One region of the Amycolatopsis sp. NPDC104863 genome, then DNA from elsewhere that is predicted to be linked to it. Evidence: predicted binding sites of a transcription regulator. Region 1 holds the regulator's gene; the other holds the start of a gene.
What was found. The regulator HspR, encoded in region 1, represses chaperone genes until heat shock. The targets are predictions, from matches to a motif close to ANNTTGAGTNNNNNNNACTCAANNT.

Region 1 (10,668 bases):
GCGGCGACCAGCGCGGCGTCCGTGATGCGGACACCGTGGTGGACCTCGTAACGCTCCTTCAGCCCGCGCAGGATCGCGATGGTGTCTTCGGGGGACGGCTCGCCGACCAGCACCTGCTGGAAGCGCCGCTCCAGGGCGGCGTCCTTCTCGATGTGCTGGCGGTACTCGTCGAGCGTGGTCGCGCCGACCATCCGCAGCTCACCGCGGGCGAGCATCGGCTTGATCATGTTGCCCGCGTCCATCGCGCCCTCGCCGGTCGCGCCGGCGCCGACGATCGTGTGGAGCTCGTCGATGAACGTGACGACCTCGCCCGCGGAGTCGGTGATCTCCTTGAGCACGGCCTTCAGCCGCTCCTCGAACTCGCCGCGGAACTTCGCGCCGGCCACCATCGACCCCAGGTCGAGGGCGACGACGCGCTTGCCGCGCAGCGACTCGGGCACGTCCCCGGCGACGATCCGCTGGGCCAGCCCCTCGACGATCGCCGTCTTGCCGACGCCGGGCTCGCCGATCAGGACCGGGTTGTTCTTCGTGCGCCGCGACAGCACCTGCACCACACGGCGGATCTCGGTGTCCCGCCCGATGACCGGGTCGAGCTCGCCGTTGCGGGCGCGCGCGGTGAGGTCGACGCCGTACTTCTCGAGCGCCTTGAACGTGCTCTCCGGGTCCTCGCTGGTGATCCGGGCGGAGCCGCGGACCTTGACGAACGCGTCGCGCAGCGCGTCCGGCGTGGCGCCGTGGCGCTTGAGCAGGTCGGCGACCTGGCCGCCCTCGGTCGCGAGCCCGACGAGCAGGTGCTCGGTCGAGACGTACTCGTCGCCCAGCTCGGTCGCGAGCTTCTGCGCGTGCGTCAGCGACTTGACGGCGAAGGTGTCGAACTGCGGGCTCGACACGGTCGCGCCGGTCGCCGACGGCAGCGCCGCGATGATCGGCTCGAGCTCCTTGTGCACCACCCCCGGGTCGGCCCCGACCGCGGTCAGCAGCGGTGCGGTCAGCCCCTCACCCTGCGCCAGCAGGGCGCCCAGCAGGTGGGCGGCCGACACGTGCGGGTTGCCGGCCATGGTGGCCGCCTGCGCCGCGGACGAGATCGCCTGCTGGGTCTTCGTGGTCGGGTTGAAAGCGTCCATCCCTCACCTCATGCTCGATGCTTCGCTGAAATACTCAAAACCCCCTGGTGACAGGCCTGACCGAGACCTGACACTATCCTTAACGCACGAAAACTTGAGTCTGTTCCGCTCAACTCTGACCGGGTGCGACGGCGTCGGCCGGCAACCGGCTGCCGAGCATCCCGAGCCCGGCCACGGCGAGGGCGGCGCACGCGCCGACCAGCACCCAGGGTAACCAGTCGGCCACCGAAAACAACGCGACCACGGCGGGCGCGATCACCTGCGCCACCGTGAACGCGTACTGGTACGCAGCCAGATAACGCCCGCGGGCGACCGGAGGTGCCGCGGCCTCGGCCAGCGCGCCCGACCGCGGTCCGAACACGAGGTCACCCGCGGCGAACACCAGCGTCGCCGCCAGCAGGTAGGCGACGCGCCAGCCGTCCGGCACGAGCAGCACGCCCAGGCTGACCAGGCACCACGCGGCGAACAACGCCGAGCCCGCCCGCATCGCGGCGATCCGGGTCAGCTTCGCGGTGAGCCGCAGCGCGAGCGTGCCGCCGAGGCTGGTCACCACGGTCAGCAGGGCGAGGATCGCGCCGGGCAGCCAGGCCGGGCCGTGCATCCGGTCGAGCACGAACACCGGCGTGCCGATCAGGAAGAACTCGAGGGAGAGGCCGAACAGGGCGCTGAAGAGGATCAGGGCGAGGTACGGCCGGTCGCGCAGCACCTTGACCGACCGTTCACGTTGCGGCTCGTGCGGCCGCGCGAGCCGGACGGACACCGCGAGGACCAGGGCGGCGACGAGGAACGTCACGACGTCCACCAGGAGCGCGATCCGGTACCCGGCCGCGCCGAGCCAGGTCAGCAGCGCGCCCGCGACGAGCCCGCCGAGGCCGAAGCAGCCGGCCCGCACCATCCCCGCCTCGGCGAACGGCCGATCCTTCGGGACGTCGCCCGCGACGTCGGCGATGAGCACGAACAACGAGCTGTAGAACAGCTGCTGCCCGGAGGCGAGCAGCACGGCGGCGGCGACCACCAGGCCCACGCTGTCGGCGACGAGGTACGCGCCGGCCCCCGCGGCCTGCAGCAGCTGGGCGCCGATCACCACCGCGCGCGGCCCGACGCGGTCCACGAGCCGGCCGGCCAGCGGCGGCACGACGAGCCCGACGACGGTGCCGAGCGTGACGGCGGTGCCCGCCACGGCGAGCGGCACCCCGACGACCTGCGTCACGTAGACCAGGGCCAACGGGAGGAAAAGACCCGAGCCGAAGTTGTCGACCCCCAACGCGCACAGCAGTGCGACCCGGCTACGCGCCACCCACCGAAGGTAACCCTGGGGCGCACCCCCGAGTCAGGCCCGAACGGACAATTTCCGGAGTGCAAAATGCCACTCCGGGTGTGACTGGTTCACCGGAGGTCACTTGGTCGTGTCAGCGAGACACGCGGCGCTGCCGAGGGCACGGCGGAGGTCGGCGTTCATCTCGGCGAGCCGGCCGATGAGGTCGGTGACGCGCTCGTCGTCCCAGTCACCGAGCGCCTTCTCCATGAACTCGAGGTAGTTGGCGCGCCAGCGGGCGAGCTCGGCCCGGCCCTTCTCGGACACGCTCACCAGCGACGCCCGGCCGTCCTCGGGCGCGGGACGGCGGTCGACCAGCCCGGCGGCGGAGAGCTGGGTGATCTGCCTGCTGACCACCGAGAGGTCGACGAACCGGCGTTTCGCCAGCTCGGACGGCCGCGCCTCGCCGTTCTTCGCCAGGTCGGACAGCAGCATCGCGGCCGCCGGGTGCAGCCCCGGCTGGTCCTGCCAGGCCTGCATGATCCAGGCGTGCTGGAGCTGGGACGCGGTCTTCAGCTCGCGCATGAGCTCGACCCGGACGTCGTCGGTGTCGTCGAAGCCCATCGGACCCTCCTCCGCCAGTGCTGCACCGGGGCTTCGCCCCGGGCCGGGGGCTCCGCCACCCGGAACCCCCGAACAGCCATTACTTGTGCAATACAAGTTTATTGTCCATCGCTTGCGCGGGCAAGGAACGCCTCCGGTGAGGTCCCCCACGCCGTCCGTGGTGGTGATACACCCGGTCGGAGCAACAATGCGGGCAAAGGGCCGCCCGGCGGATACCCTGCGGACGAGCGGCGCGCGACGCGTGGCGAGTGACGAGGTGGAAGCAGTGGCGATGGACCCAGGAGGCGGCGTTGAGCGGAAGTGCGTTCGCCGCGCCCGGGCCGGCGGTGAATGACCGGGTGCCCCCGCTCAGCCGTCCCCGACCAGCGAACACCGAGACATGACCGCCGACTCCGTCAGCCCCTTCCCGCGGTCGTCGGCCCCGCGTGAAGCACCGGCGGCCGTCACCGCGATGGTCCAGCTCATCCGCGACAGCTGGGCGCAGGCCGAGCCGTACATCGCGGAGGTCTCCCAGTTCTTCTACGGGATGCTGTTCACCCTGGCGCCGACCACGCGCGACTTCTTCCCGATCAACATGGAGATCCAGCGCGGCCGGCTCGTGCGCGCGCTCGTGCACATCGTCCAGATGGTCGACCGGCCCGACGACCTCGCGCCGTTCCTGCGGCAGCTGGGGCGCGACCACCGCAAGTTCGGCGTGGTCCCGCGCCACTACGAAGCCGTCGGCACCGCGCTGCTGGCGTCGCTGAAGAACCACCTCGGCCGGGAGTGGACGCCCGAGGTCGAGCGCGCGTGGGCCGAGGCGTTCACCATCGCCGCGCGGGCCATGCAGGACGCCGCCGCCTCCGACACGAACCCGCCGTCGTGGCAGGCCACCGTGGTCGAGCACCGGCGGCTGACCTGGGACCTCGCCCTGGTCCGGCTGCTGCCCGACCAGCCGGTGCCCTACCACCCCGGCCAGTACATGAGCATCGAAGTCCCGCAGCGGCCACGGCTGTGGCGGTACCTCTCACCGGCCAACGCGCCGCGCGAGGACGGCGGCATCGAGTTCCACGTCCGCGCGATCGACGGCGGCTGGGTCTCCCGCGCCATCGTCAGCCACACCCAGCCCGGTGACGTCTGGCGGCTCGGCCCGCCGCTGGGCCGGCTGACGGTCGACCGGGAGTCCTCCCGGGGTGTGCTGATGGTCGCCGGCGGCACCGGCGTCGCCCCGCTGCGGTCGATCCTCGACCACCTCGCGCTGTGGGGTGAGAACCCCAAGGTGCGGCTGTTCTACGGCGGGCCGTCCCGCGAGGACCTCTACGACCTCGAAGAACTGCGCTCGCTCGCCTCGGTCAACCCCTGGCTGAACATCACGCCGGTGGTCGAGCGCGGTGGCGAAGTCCCCGGGTTCGAGCAGGGCACGCTGGCCGAAGCGGTCACCCGGTACGGCCCCTGGCCGGACCACGACATCCTGGTGGCCGGCTCGCCGGCGATGATCCGCGCGACGGTGTCGCGCATGCTCGTGGCGGGCAGCGCGCTGGACCAGATCCAGTACGACCCGTTCACGATCGACTAGTTCCGGAAAATCGCGCCCGACACTCCTACCGTGAAAGAGTCGGCCGAACTCCGGGAATTGTTACCGGGTCCGCCGAATCCGTTCGGGTGATCGTTTTTACGCTGCGCCAGGCGAGGTTTACCGCGCGTGGTGAAATTGCTCCGTTCGAGCGGGAACGCGCGGAATCACGCGCATCTGCACGGGAATGCGCCTACAGTCGGGAACCCTCGGGGGCGGCACAGCGACAGCGACGCCGCATGCATACGTGGAAAATCCTTGGCACGACTGGAGATCACCGTTCCCGATGAGTGCTGAATCCGTAAAGGTCTTCGAACCGCCCGAAGCCGTTCCCGTTTCGGCCGTCGAAGGCCGCGAGCTGGCCCGGTTGATCCGCGAAAGCTTTGCGGCGGTCGAGCCGAAAGCCGACGAACTGGCGCAGTACTTCTACGGCGCGTTGTTCGTGGTCGCCCCCGATTGCCGCGATCTTTTCCCGGTCACCATGACGACGCAGCGGAGCAGGCTGCTGCGCGCGATCGTGTACGTGGTGCAGATGGTCGACCGGCCCGACGAGCTGGTCACCTTCCTCGGCCAGCTGGGCCGCGACCACCGCAAGTTCGCCGTGGTCGCCCGGCACTACGACGCCGTCGGGATCGCGCTGCTGGCCGCCCTCAAGCGGTTCCTCAAGGAGAAGTGGACCCCGGAGGTCGAGTCCGCGTGGACCACGGCGTACGGGATCATCGCCAAGACCATGCGCGAGGCCGCCCAGGCGGAGACCGGGCCGGCGGCGTGGGCGGCCACCGTCCTGGAGCACCGCAAGCTCAACCGCGACGTCGCACTGGTGCGCGTGCAGACCGAGGGCCTGCTCCCGTACCGCGCCGGCAGCTACGTGAGCGTCGAGGTGCCGCAGCGCCCCCGCATGTGGCGGTACCTCTCGCCGGCGGGCGCCCCGCGCGGCGACGGTCAGATGAGCTTCCACGTCCGCACGGTGCCCGGCGGCTGGGTCAGCGGCAGCATCGTCAACCACACCAAACCGGGTGACGTCTGGCGCCTCGGCCCGGCGATGGGCAACCTCTTCGTCCGGCCGACGACCACCCGACGGCGGCTCCTGATGATCGCCGGCGGCACCGGTGTCACCCCGTTCGTGTCGATCCTCGACGACCTGGCGCACTGGAAGCGGAACCCGCCGGTCCACCTCTTCTTCGGCGGCCGAAGACCGGAAGACCTCTACGCGCTGGACGACCTGCGGCGCATCTCCGCGGTGTCGAAGTGGCTGACCGTCACCCCGGTCACCGAGGAGGGCGCGGTGACCGGCGGTGACCGCGGCACGCTCGCGCACGCGGTGACCCAGCGCGGGAAGTGGAAGAACCACGACGTTCTCGTGTCGGGCTCACCGCCGATGATCCAGGCGACGATCGCGAAGCTGCTGGCCGCCGGGATCGACCTCGAGCGCATCTCCTACGACCCGTTCACCTTGGACTGAACGCGCTATCGTCGCTATATGGAGACGACGATTCCGGTTTCGGACGGCACCATCGGCGGTTACCTGGCGGAGCCCGCCGGCGAGGGCCCGCACCCGGGCGTGGTGCTCATCCACGACGCGTTCGGGCTGAGCCAGGACACGAAGAACATCACCGACCGCTTCGCCGGCGAGGGGTACCTCGCGCTCAGCCCGGACCTGTACGCGCGGGGCGGCTTCCGCCGGTGCGTGCGCCGGGTGTTCTCGGACATGTTCGCGAACCAGGGCCGGACGTTCGACGACATCGAGGCGTCGCGCGCGCTCCTGGCCGCGCACCCGGACTCCTCGGGCCGAATCGGCATCGCCGGGTTCTGCATGGGCGGCGGCTTCGCGCTCGTCGCGGCGTCTCGCGGCTTCGAGGCGTCGGCGCCGTACTACGGACAGCTGCCGAAGAACCTCTCGGTGCTCGACGACGCGTGCCCGATCGTCGCGAGCTTCGGCAAGAAGGACTTCTCGCTGCGCGGGGCCGCGGCCAAGCTGGAGACGGCGCTGACCGAGCGGGAGATCCCGCACGACGTCGAGGAGTACGACGGCGCCAGCCACGGGTTCGCCAACAAGGTCGAGGTCAAGCCGCCGCTGAACCTGCTGCTCAAGGTCGTCGGGTTCACCTACCACCACGAAGCGTCCGAGGACGCATGGCGCCGAGTGACGTCTTTCTTCGGCGAACACCTGCAGCAACCGGCCCGACCTTCGCACTGAGCCGAGCGGGCTACCGAAGTCGCCGGATGGCGGTAGTTGATTGACCGTTGTGCCCGAATCATCTTATGGTCTAGACCACGTCTTCCCCGGACGTGCTCGTTCGTCCTCCCTCCGGAACACCGCCGTTCCCCCACGAGGAGCCGAAATGACCCTGAAGCGAAAGCTCTTCGCGGCCGCCGCCGGTGCGATCCTCGCGCCGGTGCTGGTCGTCGTCCTCCCCGCCACCTCCGCGAGTGCCCACGGGTACGTCTCCGACCCGCCCAGCCGCCAGGCCAACTGCGCGGCCGGGAAGGTGCCGAACTGCGGGCAGATCGTCTACGAACCGCAGAGCGTCGAAGGTCCCAAGGGCCTGCGCAGCTGCAACGCCGGCCTGGCGCAGTTCGCCGAGCTGGCCGACGAGTCGAAGCCGTGGCCGGCCAAGTCGGTCGGTTCTTCGGTGACGTTCAACTGGGTGTTCACCGCCCGGCACGCCACGAAGAGCTACGAGTACTACGTCGGCAACACGCTCGTCGCGTCGTTCAACGGCAACGGCCAGCAGCCGCCCGCGACCGTGCAGCACACGGTGAACCTGTCCGGGTATTCCGGCCGGGTGAAGGTGCTGGCGATCTGGAACATCTCCGACACGGCCAACGCCTTCTACAGCTGCATCGACCTGCAGGTCGGTGGCGGTGGCACCCCGCCGCCCACCACCACGCCGCCCCCGACCACCACGCCGCCGCCCACCACGACCCCGCCCCCGACGACGACCCCGCCGTCGAGCGGGACGTGGAAGGCCGGCACGGCGTACAAGGCGGGTGACGTCGTGACGTACAACGGCGTGAGCTACCGCTGCCTCCAGCCGCACACGGCGATCGCGGGCTGGGAGCCGCCGAACACCCCGGCCCTCTGGCAGCGTCAGTGAGGCTGGTCCTGGTCGTCGTCGCGCTGCTGCTGGCCGGTTGCGGCAGCGGCGCGACGTGGACCCCGGCGAAGTTCAACGACGCCGACGTGATGTTCCTGCAGATGCTGATCACCCAGAACCAGCAGGGCATCGACATCGTCCGGCTGGCGAAGCAGCGCCCGCTCCCGGCGCCGGTGAAGGAGCTGTCGGCGGCGATCGAGGTGACGCAGCAGACCGAAGTCGACAACATGAAGAGCTGGCTGCGCACCTGGAACCGGCCCGAGAGCATGGACATGAACCCGCACGTCCACGCCGGCCACGGCGGCATGAAGATGACCGCGCCCGACCTCGTCGGCACGCTGAAGTCCACGAACGACACGGACTTCACGCGCAAGTACCTGGATGTGCTGACCGGCCAGCAACAGGGTGCGGTCGAGCTGGCCCAGACCGAGAACGGCACCGCCGGCGGGATCAACGCCGACGCCCGTGACCTGGCCCGCCGCGTCATCGAGTCGCGGACCGCCGAGGTCCAGCAGCTGCTGAACTTCAAGGCCTGAAACGCAAAAGCCCTCCCCGGAGACTCGGGGAGGGCTTTGCGTGCTCAGGACGTCAGCGGCGCTTCGGCCGCCAGACCACCATCGCGGTCTGCGGGTTCAGCGGAACCAGGTCCCGGCGGTAGGACGCGTGCGCCGCCGCCGCGGCCTGTTCCCCGGCCGCGTACGCCGCGGCCAGTTCTTCGGTCAGCTCCTGCAGGCGGGCCCGCAGCGCGTCGACCTGGTTCTCCAGCTCGATGATGCGCTTGATGCCGGCCAGGTTGACGCCGTCTTCCTGCGACAGCCGCTGGACTTCGCGCAGCAGCGCGATGTCCCGCATCGAGTAGCGCCGCCCGCCACCGGACGTGCGGCCCGGTGACACCAGGCCCTGCCGGTCGTAGGTGCGCAACGTCTGCGCGTGCATCCCCGCCAGCTGGGCCGCCACCGAGATGACGAACACCGGGGTCTCTTCGTCCCCCTCCTGGGGAATCCCGCCGAACATCCCACTCACCTGCCTTCGAGCAGCTCAGTGATCTCGGGCCGGGGGTCGTGCCCGGCCATCGCTTCGGCGTACGCCTGCAGAGCTTCGCGCGCCTTGTCGTCCAGTTTGGCGGGAATCGCCGCGGTGAGGGTGACGAGCAGGTCACCCTGCGCGCCGTCACGCTTGGCGATGCCCTTGCCGCGCACGCGCAGCACCCGCCCGCTCGCGGTGCCCGGCGGCACCTTGAGCGACACCTTGCCTTCGAGGGTCGGCACCGTGATCGTGGTGCCGAGCGTGAGCTCGGTGAAGTCCACCGGCACGGAGATCGTCAGGTCGAGCCCCTTGCGCCCGAACAGCGCGTGGGGAGCCACGTGCACCCGGACGTAGAGGTCGCCCGCCTGCGCGCCACCCCGGCCCGGCTCGCCCTGGCCGGCCAGCCGGATCCGCTGGTCGTCGTCGACGCCCGACGGGATCCGGACGGTCAGCGTGCGGGTCCGCGTGCTGACACCTTCGCCGCCGCACTCGGGGCACGGGTCGTCGATGATCTGCCCGCGGCCGCGGCAGTCGCGGCACGGCTCCGAGAACGCGAACGCGCCCTGGCTGCGGCTGACCAGGCCCGACCCGGAACAGGTCGGGCAGGTCCGCGGCGAGGTGCCCGGCTTCGCGCCGTTGCCGCCGCACGTCGAACAGGTCGCCGGGCTCGACAGCCGCAGCGGCAGGGTCGCGCCCTTGACCGCCTCGGTGAAGTCGATCCGGACGTCCGTCTCGACGTCGGCCCCGCGCTGGGGCCGGTTCGCCGTCGCGCCCGCCGTCGTCCGGCCGCGGCCGAACAGCCCGCCGAGGATGTCGCCGAGCCCGCCGAAACCGCCCTGCTGGCCGGCGCCGGCCTGGCCGAAGATGTCCCCGACGTCGAAGCTGCCGGTGCCGCCGCCACCGGGGAAGTTGAACCCGCCCCCGCCGCCGCCGAACAGCCGCCGCGCCTCGTCGTACTCCTTGCGCTTGGCCGTGTCGGACAGCACGCCGTACGCCTCGGAGACGGCCTTGAACTTCTGCTCCGCCTCGGCGTTGCCGGCGTTCGCGTCCGGGTGGTTCTCCTTGGCCAGCTTCCGGTAGGCCTTCTTGATCTCGTCGGCTGTGGCGTCGGAGGAGACGCCCAGTTCACGGTAGAAGTCCTTGCCGATCCATTCCCGCGCACTCATCGGGCGTCTCCTCCTCCCACTGGAACCGGATACTGCTTACTGCTGCTGGTCATCGAGGCGCCCGTCGAGTGGCAGCTCGCCACCGACGGACGGGTCCACCGGGGCCGCGCCGGGCTCGTGGTCGGTCACGCCGACCAGCGCCGCCCGCAGCACGCGGTCCCCGAAGCGGTACCCGCGGCGCATGACCACGGTGACCGTCGGGCCCGCCACGTCCGGCGAGGTGTTGTGCTGCACGGCTTCGTGCACGCTCGGGTCGAAGGCCTCGCCCTCGGCGCCGAACGACTCGAGCCCCGCGCGCTGCAGCCCGCTGATCAGCTTGTCGCCGACGGCCTTGAACGCCCCGGTGAGGTCACCGTGCTGCTCGGCCCGCTCGAGGTCGTCGAGCAGCGGCAGCAGGTCGTTCACCACCGTCGCCTTCGCGCCGAGGACGACCGCCTCGCGGTCACGCTCGACACGCTTGCGGTAGTTGGCGTACTCGGCCTGCAGGCGCTGGAGGTCGGCGGTGCGCTCGGCCAGCTCCTTCTCCACGCCGGAGACCACCGCGACCGAGTCGTCCACAATGGACTCGCCCAGCGAGGGGCCCGCGTGCTCCACGGGCTCCTCGTCGGGGTCCGGCGCGGCGTGGGCCGGACCGGGCGGGCGGACCTGCCCGGTCTGGGGGTCCACCCGGCGCCGGTCCCGCACGACCACCGGCTCCTCGGGGCCGCGGCCCTGGTTCTCGGATTCGTCGTAGCTGTGGGTCACTTCTTTTCGTCCTCTTCGACGATCTCGGCGTCCACCACGTCATCGGCCTTGGCGCCCGTCGCGCCGGCCGCACCGGCGT
Region 2 (10,668 bases), on a different contig from region 1:
GGTTATGAAGCGAGCTGGACGCTGACACCGTCCTGATCCGTGGGGTTTTTTGGACCGGAATTGTCCATTTCCGCGCCGGTGGCTTGCGGCAAACTGTCGGGGTGGCAAACCGGGCCGGACGGGCGACGACCGTGATCGCGGTGCTGGGTTTGTCGGCCTGGGTCGCGCGGGAGTTCCGGAAAACATCACCAGGGAGCCCGAGCCTCGGCGAAACCCCGCCGGCGGAGCGATCCGTTTCCGGCGAACCGTCAGCGGATTCCCTGGACAAGGAGCAGCTGGACCAGCTTCACGCCGCGACGTTGAAGGCTGCGGACTCGTGTTTCGAGCTGAAGAAGCTGTGCGCCACGGTTCTGGTACCGGCGGGTGTGCTGGTGGCGACGTTCAGTGACAAGAAGCTGAACCCGGCCGTCTTCGTGGCCGCGTTCCTGATCATCGTCGCTTTCTGGATCGCGGACGCGTTCAGCTTCTACTATCAGCGCCGGCTCCGGCTGTTGATGAAAGAGATCTGGCTCCGGCGCGGCTCACGCTGCGCCGGTGGCTACCAGCACACACAAGAGGTGGCGGCGGTGAACTGGCGGACGGCGGCGTTCAACCCGTCGATGATCTATTACCTGCTGCTGATCGTCCTGGTGGGCGTGGCACTGGCGGCCTACTCGCTCAACCTGCTCGACGTCGCGAATGCCGGTACCGGATGAGTGTCTTCGTCAGCTACTCGCGGGCGGACAACACGCTGGAAGCGCTGGGCCGGCTGCGTGACCGGCTCGGGTTTGCCGACGTCTACGTCGACGATCTCGACTGGGCGAAGTCGGGACTCACCAGGCTCGAGTCGGTCCGCAGCCGGTTGCTGACCGCCTCGGCCTTCGTCGCGGTGGTGAGCGAGAACTACCGCAAGACGGCCTGGACGGCGTGGGAGTTCCACGTGGCGACCGTGCGTGAGGTCCCGAAGTTCGCACTCCTGCCCACCGGCGCGCTCGTGGCCGAGGGGACGGCCTCGTGGCCGTTCGAGGCGTTCGCCCTGGAGGGAGGCGCCGCCCGGCGCCCGTGGTGATGACGCGCGTCACGCCTGCGGGCACCCGGGGCCGGGTGCCCGCAGGGTGTCACCGGTAGTTGGTGAACTGCAGGGCGATCTCGAAGTCCTTGCCCTTCAGCAAGGCGATCACGTCCTGCAGCTGGTCTTTCTTCTTGCCCGACACCCGCAGCTGGTCACCCTGGATCTGGGCCTGCACACCCTTCGGCCCCTCGTCGCGGATGAACTTGGCGATCTGCTTCGCCTTGTCCGAGGCGATGCCCTGCAGGATCTTGCCGCCGATCTTGTAGATCTTGCCCGAGAGGGCCGGCTCGTCCGCTTCGAACGCCTTCAGGGAGATGCTGCGCTTGATCAGCTTCTCCTTGAAAACCTCGACCGCGGCCAGGGCGCGCTCCTCGGTCTCGGACTCGATCGCGATCGCCTCCTCGCCCGACCAGTTGATCGTCGTGCCCGTGCCGCGGAAGTCGAACCGCGTGCCCAGCTCCTTGCTCGCCTGGTTCAGCGCGTTGTCCACCTCCTGGCGGTCGACCTTGCTCACGACGTCGAAAGAGGGATCCGCCACGTGTCCTCACACCTCGTACTCGCTTGTCAGGGGCACCCAGCCTAGCCCCCACCACGGGACGGGCATCCCGGTTGACCCCCGCCGAGAGGCGTTGGGTAAGCTTCTCTCCGGCCGGTACGACCGGCCTGGGCGGGTTACCCGAGTGGCCAAAGGGGACTGGCTGTAAACCAGTTGGCTTACGCCTACGGGGGTTCGAATCCCTCACCCGCCACCCACAGTGGGCACGGCCCCGCGACCGTTACTCCGGTCGCGGGGCCGTTTCCTTGTATACAGGACACGAATGTTTGCCGGTGGTTTCCCCGCTGTACAACCAGATGTTCGAATTGTCCAATAAATGCCTCGTGTCGATTAAAGCCGCGATTCGGCGGCAATTTTGCGGCGAAACGGCGGAAGATTCATTCGTAGGTACGGCCCTAATTTCGAAATCGACCGGGAATCCGTAACAGCCTTCTCGGCCCGCTCGACCCAGCTGGGTGGCAGAGGTCCGATCGATGGAGGCGAACATGCCCGTTCCCGGCACACTCGAACGTCCGATGCGTGAACAGCTCGTGCAGGTCCAGTACGCCGACGCCCAGCTCGTCGCCGACTACGCCGATTCCTACTCCGGATGGGGGCCCACCGCCCGATATCACCACTCCCGCATGCACGCCGTCGACCAGGTGCTTCGGCGGTGCGCCGGCGGGAAGCTCCTCGACGTCGGCTGCGGGCCGGGGATGATGGTGCGGCACCTGGTCGACGACCGGCCCGGGGACTTCGCCGTCACGGGGTGCGACCGGTCCGCCGCGATGGTCGACGCCGGACGACGGCGCGTGCGGGAAGCGGCCGGTTTTGCCGTCGGGGACATCGAAGAAATGCCGTTCCCCGACGGCGTTTTCGACATCGCGCTCGCGATGGGCGTGCTCGAGTACGTCGACATCGGCGCGGCGTTGACGGAAATCGCGCGGGTGGTGCGGCCCGGTGGGCTCGTGGTCGTCACGATGCTCAACCCGCGCAGCCCCTACCGCCTGTTCGAATGGGGCCTGTACTGGCCCGCGCGCCGCGTTCTCGGCGGCCTCGAGCACGCGCTGAGAGTCCCGCAAAAACACGGCGCGCGCCGCACCGGAATCCAGGCGCTGCCGACCCGGCGGCTGCACCACGAACTGTGGCAGGCGGGCCTGCAACCGGAGGACACGCTGTTCTACGACGTCACCGCGCTGGTGCCGCCGCTCGACCGCGTCGTCCGGCGCTGGGACCGCCGGTGGCGCGCGCGGCCGGAGTCCACCGTGGCCCGCGGCGCCGCGGGCCGCCTCGGCACCGGGTACCTCGTCGCCGCGCGGCGGCTCTGACCCCGGAACGGAAGAACGGCCGGTTTCCCTGGGGGTGGGGAAACCGGCCGTCCGGGGGCGGCGGCGTTCGGGGTTACGCCGCCTGGGAAACCGGCGTCGAAGCCGGGGTCAGGGCGAGGTCGAGGACCTCGCGGACGTTGGCCACCGCGTGGACGTCCAGCTGGGACAGCACCTCGGCCGGGACGTCGTCGAGGTCCGGCTCGTTGCGCTGCGGGATGATCACCGTCTTCATCCCGGCCCGGTGGGCCGCCAGCAGCTTCTGCTTGACACCGCCGATCGGCAGGACGCGTCCGGTCAGGGACACCTCACCGGTCATCGCGACGTCCGCCCGGACCACACGGCCCGAGAGCAGCGACGCCAGCGCCGTCGTCATCGTGACGCCCGCCGACGGCCCGTCCTTCGGGACCGCGCCCGCCGGGACGTGCACGTGGATGCCCCGCTCGCGCAGGTCGCCCACCGGCAGCTCCAGCTCCGCGCCGTGCGAGCGCAGGTAGGACAGCGCGATCTGGACGGACTCCTTCATGACGTCACCGAGCTGACCGGTCAGCTGCAGCCCGGACGCGCCGGACTCCTTGTCCGCCAGCGACGCCTCGATGTAGAGGACGTCACCGCCGGCGCCGGTCACCGCCAGGCCCGTCGCCACACCCGGGGTCGCGGTCCGCTGGGTCGACGCGGGCAGCGACGACTCCGGCAGGTGCCGCGGGCGGCCCAGGTACCTCTCCAGGTCCGGGGAATCCACCGTGAGCGGCAGGGCCACCTCGTCCAGCGCCACCTTGGTCGCGATCTTCCGCAGCACCTTCGCGATCGTGCGGTTCGCGTCGCGCACGCCCGCCTCGCGGGTGTACTCGGCGGCGATCCGGCTGAACGCGGCGTCCGTCAACGAGACGTCGGCCGTGCCCAGCCCGGCGCGCTCCAGCTCCCGGGGGAGCAGGTGGTCGCGGGCGATGGTGACCTTCTCGTGCTCGGTGTAGCCGTCCAGCGTGACGAGCTCCATGCGGTCCAGCAGCGGGCCGGGGATGGTCTCGAGCGCGTTGGCCGTCGCCAGGAACACGACGTCGGACAGGTCCAGCTCGACCTCGAGGTAGTGGTCGCGGAACGTGTGGTTCTGCTCCGGGTCCAGCACTTCGAGCAGCGCCGCCGTCGGGTCGCCGCGGTAGTCGGCGCCGACCTTGTCGATCTCGTCGAGCAGCACGACCGGGTTCATCGAGCCGGCTTCCTTGATGGCGCGGACGATCCGGCCGGGCAGCGCGCCGACGTAGGTGCGGCGGTGGCCGCGGATCTCCGCCTCGTCGCGGATGCCGCCCAGGGCGACCCGGACGAACTTGCGGCCCATGGCCTTCGCGACGGACTCACCCAGCGACGTCTTGCCGACCCCGGGAGGGCCCGCGAGGGCGAGCACCGCGCCCGAACGCCGGCCACCGACTGGGCCGAGACCCGATTCGGCACGGCGCTTGCGCACGGCCAAGTACTCGATGATGCGTTCCTTGACGTCGTCGAGGCCCGCGTGGTCGGCGTCGAGCACCGCCCGCGCCGCGGCGATGTCGTAGACGTCCTCGGTGCGCTCGTTCCAGGGCAGCTCCAGGACGGTGTCCAGCCAGGTGCGGATCCAGCCGCCCTCGGGGGACTGCTCGGACGTCCGGTCCAGCTTGTCCACCTCGGCCAGCGCGGCCTTCTTCACGGCGTCGGGCAGCTCGGCGCCTTCGACGCGGGCGCGGTAGTCCGTGTCGTCGGTGGAGCCGTCGAGCTCGCCCAGCTCCTTGCGGATCGCCTCGAGCTGGCGGCGCAGCAGGAACTCCTTCTGCTGCTTCTCCATGCCCTCGGAGACGTCCTTGCGGATCGTCTCGGTGACTTCCAGCTCGGCCAGGTGTTCCTTGCTCCACTCGAGCGCCTTCTCCAGGCGCGCGGTGACGTCCAGCGTGGTGAGCAGCTCGACCTTCTGGTCGGTGTCGAGGTACGGCGCGTTGCCGGACAGGTCGGCGACCGCGGACGGGTCTTCGACCTGCTGGACGGCGTCCATCAGCTGCCAGCCGCCGCGCTGCTGCAGGATCGAGATGACGACGGCCTTGTACTCGGCCGCGAGCGGCGCGGTGCGGTCGTCGGTGGTTTCGGGGGCGTCCTCGGCGTGCACCCAGCGGGCGGCGCCGGGTCCGTCGGCCATCCGGCCGACGAGCGCGCGGGTCGTGCCGCGCAGCAGCACGGCGGCCTTGCCACCGGGCACGCGCCCGATGCGCTCGACCGTGGCGACGGTGCCGTACTCGGCGTACTCACCGTGGACGCGCGGCACGATCAGGACCTCGGCCTTGGTGGCGCCGGTCGACCGGATGCCGGGGAAGCTGGCCTGGCTCGGGGTGTTGGCCTGGGCGGACTCCACCGCGGCCCGCGTCTCGGTGTCGGTGAGGTCGAGCGGGACGACCATGCCCGGCAGCACGACGTCGTCATCGAGCGGGAGCACGGGCAGGAGGCGGGTGTCGGTCATGTGCACTCCTCGGGTAGTTGAGTCTGCCTAGCTCAACTCTCCGATGGGCGTGTTTGTTTCCGATGGTGCGTTCGCCCACAGCGATCAGGGAAAGCGCAGGTCAGCGGGCCGGGCGGCGTGCGACGGCACACCACGCGAACGGCCGGGTTTCGAAATCCAGGACCGTCGGAGGCTCGTCGGGACGCCAGTCCGGCAACGATGTCATCCCCGGCGGCAGCAGCGGCCAGCCGCCGAACCAGGGCAGCAGCTCGTCGGCCGAGCGCAGCCACGCCGGGTTCGACGTGTCGCGGTAGGCGTCGATGAACCGGTGCACCTCGGCCGCGCGGTCCGGCGGCGCGTCGTCGCGGCAGGTGCCGTGCGTCAGCGCCAGCCAGCTGCCCGGCGCGAGCTTCGCGCGGTACTCCGCCATCAGCCCCGCGGGGTCGTCGGACGGGCCGACGAAGTGCATCACCGTGATCATCAGCAGGCACACCGGCCGTGACCAGTCGATCAATGACGACGTTGTCGGGTCGGCGAAGATCTCCTTCGGCCGCCGGATGTCCCGCTCGACGAGCCCCGCCCAGTCCGACGCGCCCTCGCGCTCCAGGATCAGCCGCGAATGCGCGGCCGCCACCGGCTCGTAGTCGACGTAGACGACCGAAGCCTGCTCGCCGGGCGGCAGCAGGTCGCGGACGATCTCGTGCACGTTCCCCGCCGTCGGCACCCCGGAGCCGAGGTCGACGAACTGGCGGACCCCGGCGTCCATCGCGGCCGCGACGACGCGGTTCATGAACGCCCGGTTCTGCCGGGAGATCGGCCGGATCAGCGGCCACACCTTCTCGACGCGGCGGCCGAACTCGCGGTCCACCGCCCAGTGGTGGTTCCCGCCCAGGTACCAGTCGTAGACCCGGGCCGCGGACGGCTTGTCGGTGTCCACCCCGGCGGGGGCGATCGGCGCGGTTTCGCTCATCCGCCGGGCTTCTCCGCGATGCCGCACCACGCGTACGGCCGCGCTTCCGCCTCGAGCGCGTTCAGCTTCCGGTCGGGCCGCCAGTCCGGCAGGTGCACGATGCCCGGCTCGAGCAGCGGCCAGTCGCCGAACAGCGGCTCGATCTCCTCGCGGTCGCGCAGCCACACCGGGTTGCTCGTCTTCCGGTACTGCTCGACGAACCAGCGCAGCCCCGTCAGGTACTCGCCGCTCCCGTCACCCTCGCTCATCTGCGAAAGCGCCAGCCAGCTGCCCGGCGCGAGCGCGTCGCGGTAGTCCGCCAGCAGGCCGTGCGGGTCGTCGTCCGGCCCGACGAAGTGCAGCACCGCCGCCATGATCAGGCAGACCGGCTTCGAGAAGTCGATCAGCCGCTTCGTCTCCGCGGCGCGCAGCACGGCTTTCGCGTCCCGCATGTCCGCCTGGACGATGCCGGCCCAGTCGGTCGCCGCCTCCTCTTCGAGGATCAGCGTCGCGTGCGCGACGGCGACCGGCTCGTAGTCGACGTAGACGACCGTCGCGTCGTGCTCGTCGGGCAGCTCCGCCTCGACGACCTCGTGCACGTTGCCGGCCGTCGGGACCCCGGAGCCGAGGTCGACGAACTGCCGGATCCTGGCCCGCAGCGCCGCCCGCACCGCGCGGTTCATGAACTCGCGGTTCTGCTTCGACCCGGGGCGCACGAGCGGCCACTGCTGCTCCATGCGCCGGCCGAACTCGCGGTCCACGGCCCAGTTCTGGGTACCGCCGAGGTACCAGTCGTAGATCCGGGCCGCCGACGGCTTCTCCGTGTCGACGCCTTCGGGCGCTCTGGGCGCGGAATCCCGCTGATCGGTCACTTCGGCTCCCCACTCCCTCATCCTGGTGGCCAGCCTACAAAGAGCCGGCGTCCGCGGGGATCCGCCAGTCGTTCACCGAACGGCTGGTCGACGCTGCCAGTACGTCCAGAGCGGGCGGTAGCCCTGCGCGTACCAGAACGGCGTCGAAAGCGGGTTCGCCGCCGCGTGGTGCAGGAGGACGACGTCGGCGCCCTCCTCGTCCAGCACCTGGTGGGCGTGGGCGGCCAGCGCGGTGCCGACGCCGGAGGACCGCGCGGCCTCCGCGACGGCCAGCGAGGACAGGTAACCGACGCGGGTCGCGGCCACGCGGTCGCTGATCCAGCCGGTCTCGCCGGGGTGCTGGACGTTCACCATGCCGAGCGGGCGGCCGTACAGCTCCGCGATCCAGACCGCGGGCTCCGGCCGGTTCAGCTGCTCGGCGAGGTCCTTGGCCAGGATGTCCTCGACCCCCTCACGCCAGTTCACCGTGCCGTACTGGGCGTCGTAGGAGTGCAGCTCCATGCCGAGCGCGACGGCGGTTTCGAGGTCGTCCGGCCCGGCCCGGCGGATCTTGACGCCGGGCGTGCCGCGCTCGCCCGCCGGGACCAGCCGCTCGGCCGGGCGGACGGCGATCACGCGCAGCGGCGCGAAGCCGTGGTGCAGCATTTCGCGCGCGCCGGCGGCGTCGCGGCTGGCGCGCGGCACGACCGCCGCGGTCTCGGTGTCGCCGTGCTCGGCGACCGCGCGCAGATGTTCATCCCATCGGGTGAGCAGGGCGTCGAGCACGGCCGCCGGCTGGGAGCCGGCGAGCTGGAGGTCGAGCCGGTGCTCGGTCAGCGCGCGCCAGGGGGCGTTGGGCGCGCCCTGGTCGACCTGGATGCGCGAGGCGAGGCCGGACGCGGCCGAATCACCGGTGGCGACTTCCAGCACCACGGCGTTTTCGGCCGCCTCGAAGGGAGAAGAACCGGGGAGCAAGGGATCCACCGCCGCGAGCCGGGCCGCGTGTTCGGTGGCAATCACGTCGCTGTGCATGGGCACATTCAATCGCTACCGGGACTGTCGTGCGCACAGAACGCCGTCAAGGTCGGACACCCGATGTTTCACCCCTTGGTCCACGCAGGTCAGCGCCTTCGAGGCATTGTTAACCCTGGGGTGATCTCCTACTGTCTCGAAAGGGACACGGGTACGCCCTACGGGGTACGGTATGGCCCTTGTCCACACCCGAAGTCACGGATCAGCACCGGTGGACAAGCCGGGAGGGAAGGTCGGATGCCGGACACCAACGCCCACGGCGACGCCGTCGCACAGGCGCAGCCCGGGCCGGGAGCCGCTTCCGAGGCACCTCCCCAGCCCGCCGCGTCCGCCGAGGCGCGCACCGACGAGCGCCGGTTCCGCGTCTACACCTTCGCCGTCCTGAGCCTGGGGCTCGTCGCCGCGTTCGCGGTCGGCTCGTGGCTGCCGTTCCACTGGGACAGCAAGCTGCTGTGGATCGGCCCGGTCCTCGCGGTCGCCTTCCTGCTCGCCGAACAGCTCGGCATCAACGTCGACGTCCGCAGCGGCATCTCGTGGACCATCTCCTTCACCGAGATCCCGCTCGTCATCGGGTTCTTCGTCGCGCCGTTCGAAGTCGTGCTGGCCGCGCACCTGGTCGCCGGCATCGGGACGCTGCTCGCGCGGAAGGTCTCCGGCCGCGTCCTCTACAACGCGGGCGCGTTCCTGCTCGAGATCACCGGCGCCTTCGCGGTCGCCGGGCTGGTGAAGGTCGCCGTCGGCGCCGGGGCGGGCGCCGAGATCCCGTGGGTCGCCGCGCTCGTCGGCACCCTGACCGCGCCGCTGGTGAGCACGTTGCTCGCGCTGGCCGCGGTCCGCGTGCTGCGCCGCCGGATGCGGGTCAGCACCGCCGTCCGGCTCACCGCGCGGATCCTGGTCGTCGGGTTCGTCAACGCCTCGGTCGGCCTCTCCGGCTACCTCGTCATCTCCAACACGCCCAAGGCGTGGCCGCTGGTGCTCGCCGTGTTCCTCGGCCTCACCGCGCTCTACTGGGCCTACTCCGACCTGCTGCGCGAGCAGCGGGACATGGAGGCGCTCTCCGACGTCAGCCTGATGGTGGCCCGCTCCGGGCAGCAGGCCGCGGCGCGCCCGGCCAGCCGCGCGGAGGAGCTCGTCGGCGGCGTCGACGTCCGGGAGTGGGCGACGATCGCCGAGCGCATCAAGGACCAGCTCGCCGCGGGCCGGGTCGTGCTCCGGCTGCGGCTCGAAGCCAAGGACCCGATGCGGGTCGTCGTCGCGGGCGACGACCTGCCGCCGGCCGACCCCGCCGCCGACGACCCGCTGCTGCGGCTGCCCGGCGCGCACGTCCGGCACTTCCGGATCACCGAAGCCAACCCCGACGTCCGCACGGCGCTCCTCGACCGCGGCGCGCAGGAGGCGCTCGTCGTCCCGCTGCGCAGCGGGAACCAGCTCCTCGGCGTCGTCGAGGCGCACGACCGGCTGTCCCGCTGGCGCGGTTTCGGCAAGTACGACGTCCAGCTGCTCGGCACGATGGCCAGCCACCTCGCGACGTCGCTCGACAACCGGCGGCTGCTCGCGACCCTGCGCCACGACGCCTACCACGACCCGCTCACCGGGCACCTCAACCGGCTGGGGTTCCGGCAGGTGGCGAAGGAGCCGTTGCGGGACTTCGCCAACGCCGTGGTGCTGCGGATCGACCTCGACGTCTTCTCGACGGTGTCCGACGCGCTGGGCTACGCCTGGGCCGACCGGATGGTGATCGCCGCCGGCCGCCGCATCCGCGACGCGCTCGGCCCCGACGTCCCGCTCGCCCGCCTCGAAGGCGCGTCCTTCGCGGCGCTGCTGGTCGGCTGCCCGCCCGAGGACGCCCACCGCGCGGCGGAACGGCTGCGCGAAGAGCTTTCGGCGCCGTACCCGGTCGACCGGCTTTCGGTCGAGGCCAACGCGATGATCGGCTACGCGACGACGTCCGCGGACGAACCCGGCGACGTCGTCGACATCGAAGGCCTGCTGCAGCGCGCCGACGTCGCGGTCCGCGCCACGAAGGGCGGCGAAGAGGTCCGCGGGTACGTGCCGAGCATGGGCCAGATCTTCCTGCGGCGCTTCCAGATGGTCACGCAGTTCCGGCAGTCCCTCGAAGACGGCCAGGTCAGCGTCCACTACCAGCCGAAGATCACCCTGCCGAACCGTCAGGTCCAGGGCGTCGAGGCGCTGGTCCGCTGGGTGCACCCGGAGTTCGGCCGGCTCGGCCCGGACGAGTTCGTCCCGGCCATCGAGGCGGCCGGCCTGATCGGCGTGCTGACGTCGTTCGTGCTCGGCGAGGCGCTGAAGCGCTGCCGCAAGTGGCTCGACGAGGGCCTGCGGATCTCGGTGGCGGTCAACCTCTCGGTGCGCAACCTCGCCGACGAGGACTTCCCGAACAAGGTCGCGCGCGAGCTGGACCGCGTCGGCATCCCGCCCGAGCTGCTGACGTTCGAGCTCACCGAGT

Region 2: a site for HspR is predicted at 5,405-5,429, ahead of lon (endopeptidase La). Genes of this name have one in related genera too.

The regions. Positions count from the first base shown of each region.
Region 1 is NZ_JBVJOW010000004.1:46,875-57,542, reverse strand. Features, by position in the region: gene clpB (ATP-dependent chaperone ClpB) at 1-1,124, opposite strand, end outside; gene ACZ63J_RS21655 (MFS transporter) at 1,234-2,421, opposite strand; gene ACZ63J_RS21650 (MarR family winged helix-turn-helix transcriptional regulator) at 2,521-3,003, opposite strand; gene ACZ63J_RS21645 (globin domain-containing protein) at 3,383-4,558, shown strand; gene ACZ63J_RS21640 (globin domain-containing protein) at 4,914-6,017, shown strand; gene ACZ63J_RS21635 (dienelactone hydrolase family protein) at 6,036-6,752, shown strand; gene ACZ63J_RS21630 (lytic polysaccharide monooxygenase) at 6,898-7,653, shown strand; gene ACZ63J_RS21625 (DUF305 domain-containing protein) at 7,650-8,189, shown strand; gene ACZ63J_RS21620 (heat shock protein transcriptional repressor HspR) at 8,242-8,667, opposite strand; gene dnaJ (molecular chaperone DnaJ) at 8,673-9,845, opposite strand; gene grpE (nucleotide exchange factor GrpE) at 9,882-10,589, opposite strand; gene dnaK (molecular chaperone DnaK) at 10,586-10,668, opposite strand, start outside.
Region 2 is NZ_JBVJOW010000002.1:615,709-626,376, reverse strand. Features, by position in the region: gene ACZ63J_RS12460 (hypothetical protein) at 1-36, shown strand, start outside; gene ACZ63J_RS12455 (hypothetical protein) at 102-695, shown strand; gene ACZ63J_RS12450 (toll/interleukin-1 receptor domain-containing protein) at 692-1,048, shown strand; gene ACZ63J_RS12445 (YajQ family cyclic di-GMP-binding protein) at 1,098-1,589, opposite strand; tRNA gene ACZ63J_RS12440 (tRNA-Tyr) at 1,718-1,800, shown strand; gene ACZ63J_RS12435 (class I SAM-dependent methyltransferase) at 2,123-2,914, shown strand; gene lon (endopeptidase La) at 2,988-5,390, opposite strand; gene ACZ63J_RS12425 (SAM-dependent methyltransferase) at 5,491-6,339, opposite strand; gene ACZ63J_RS12420 (SAM-dependent methyltransferase) at 6,336-7,190, opposite strand; gene ACZ63J_RS12415 (GNAT family N-acetyltransferase) at 7,263-8,201, opposite strand; gene ACZ63J_RS12410 (putative bifunctional diguanylate cyclase/phosphodiesterase) at 8,439-10,668, shown strand, end outside.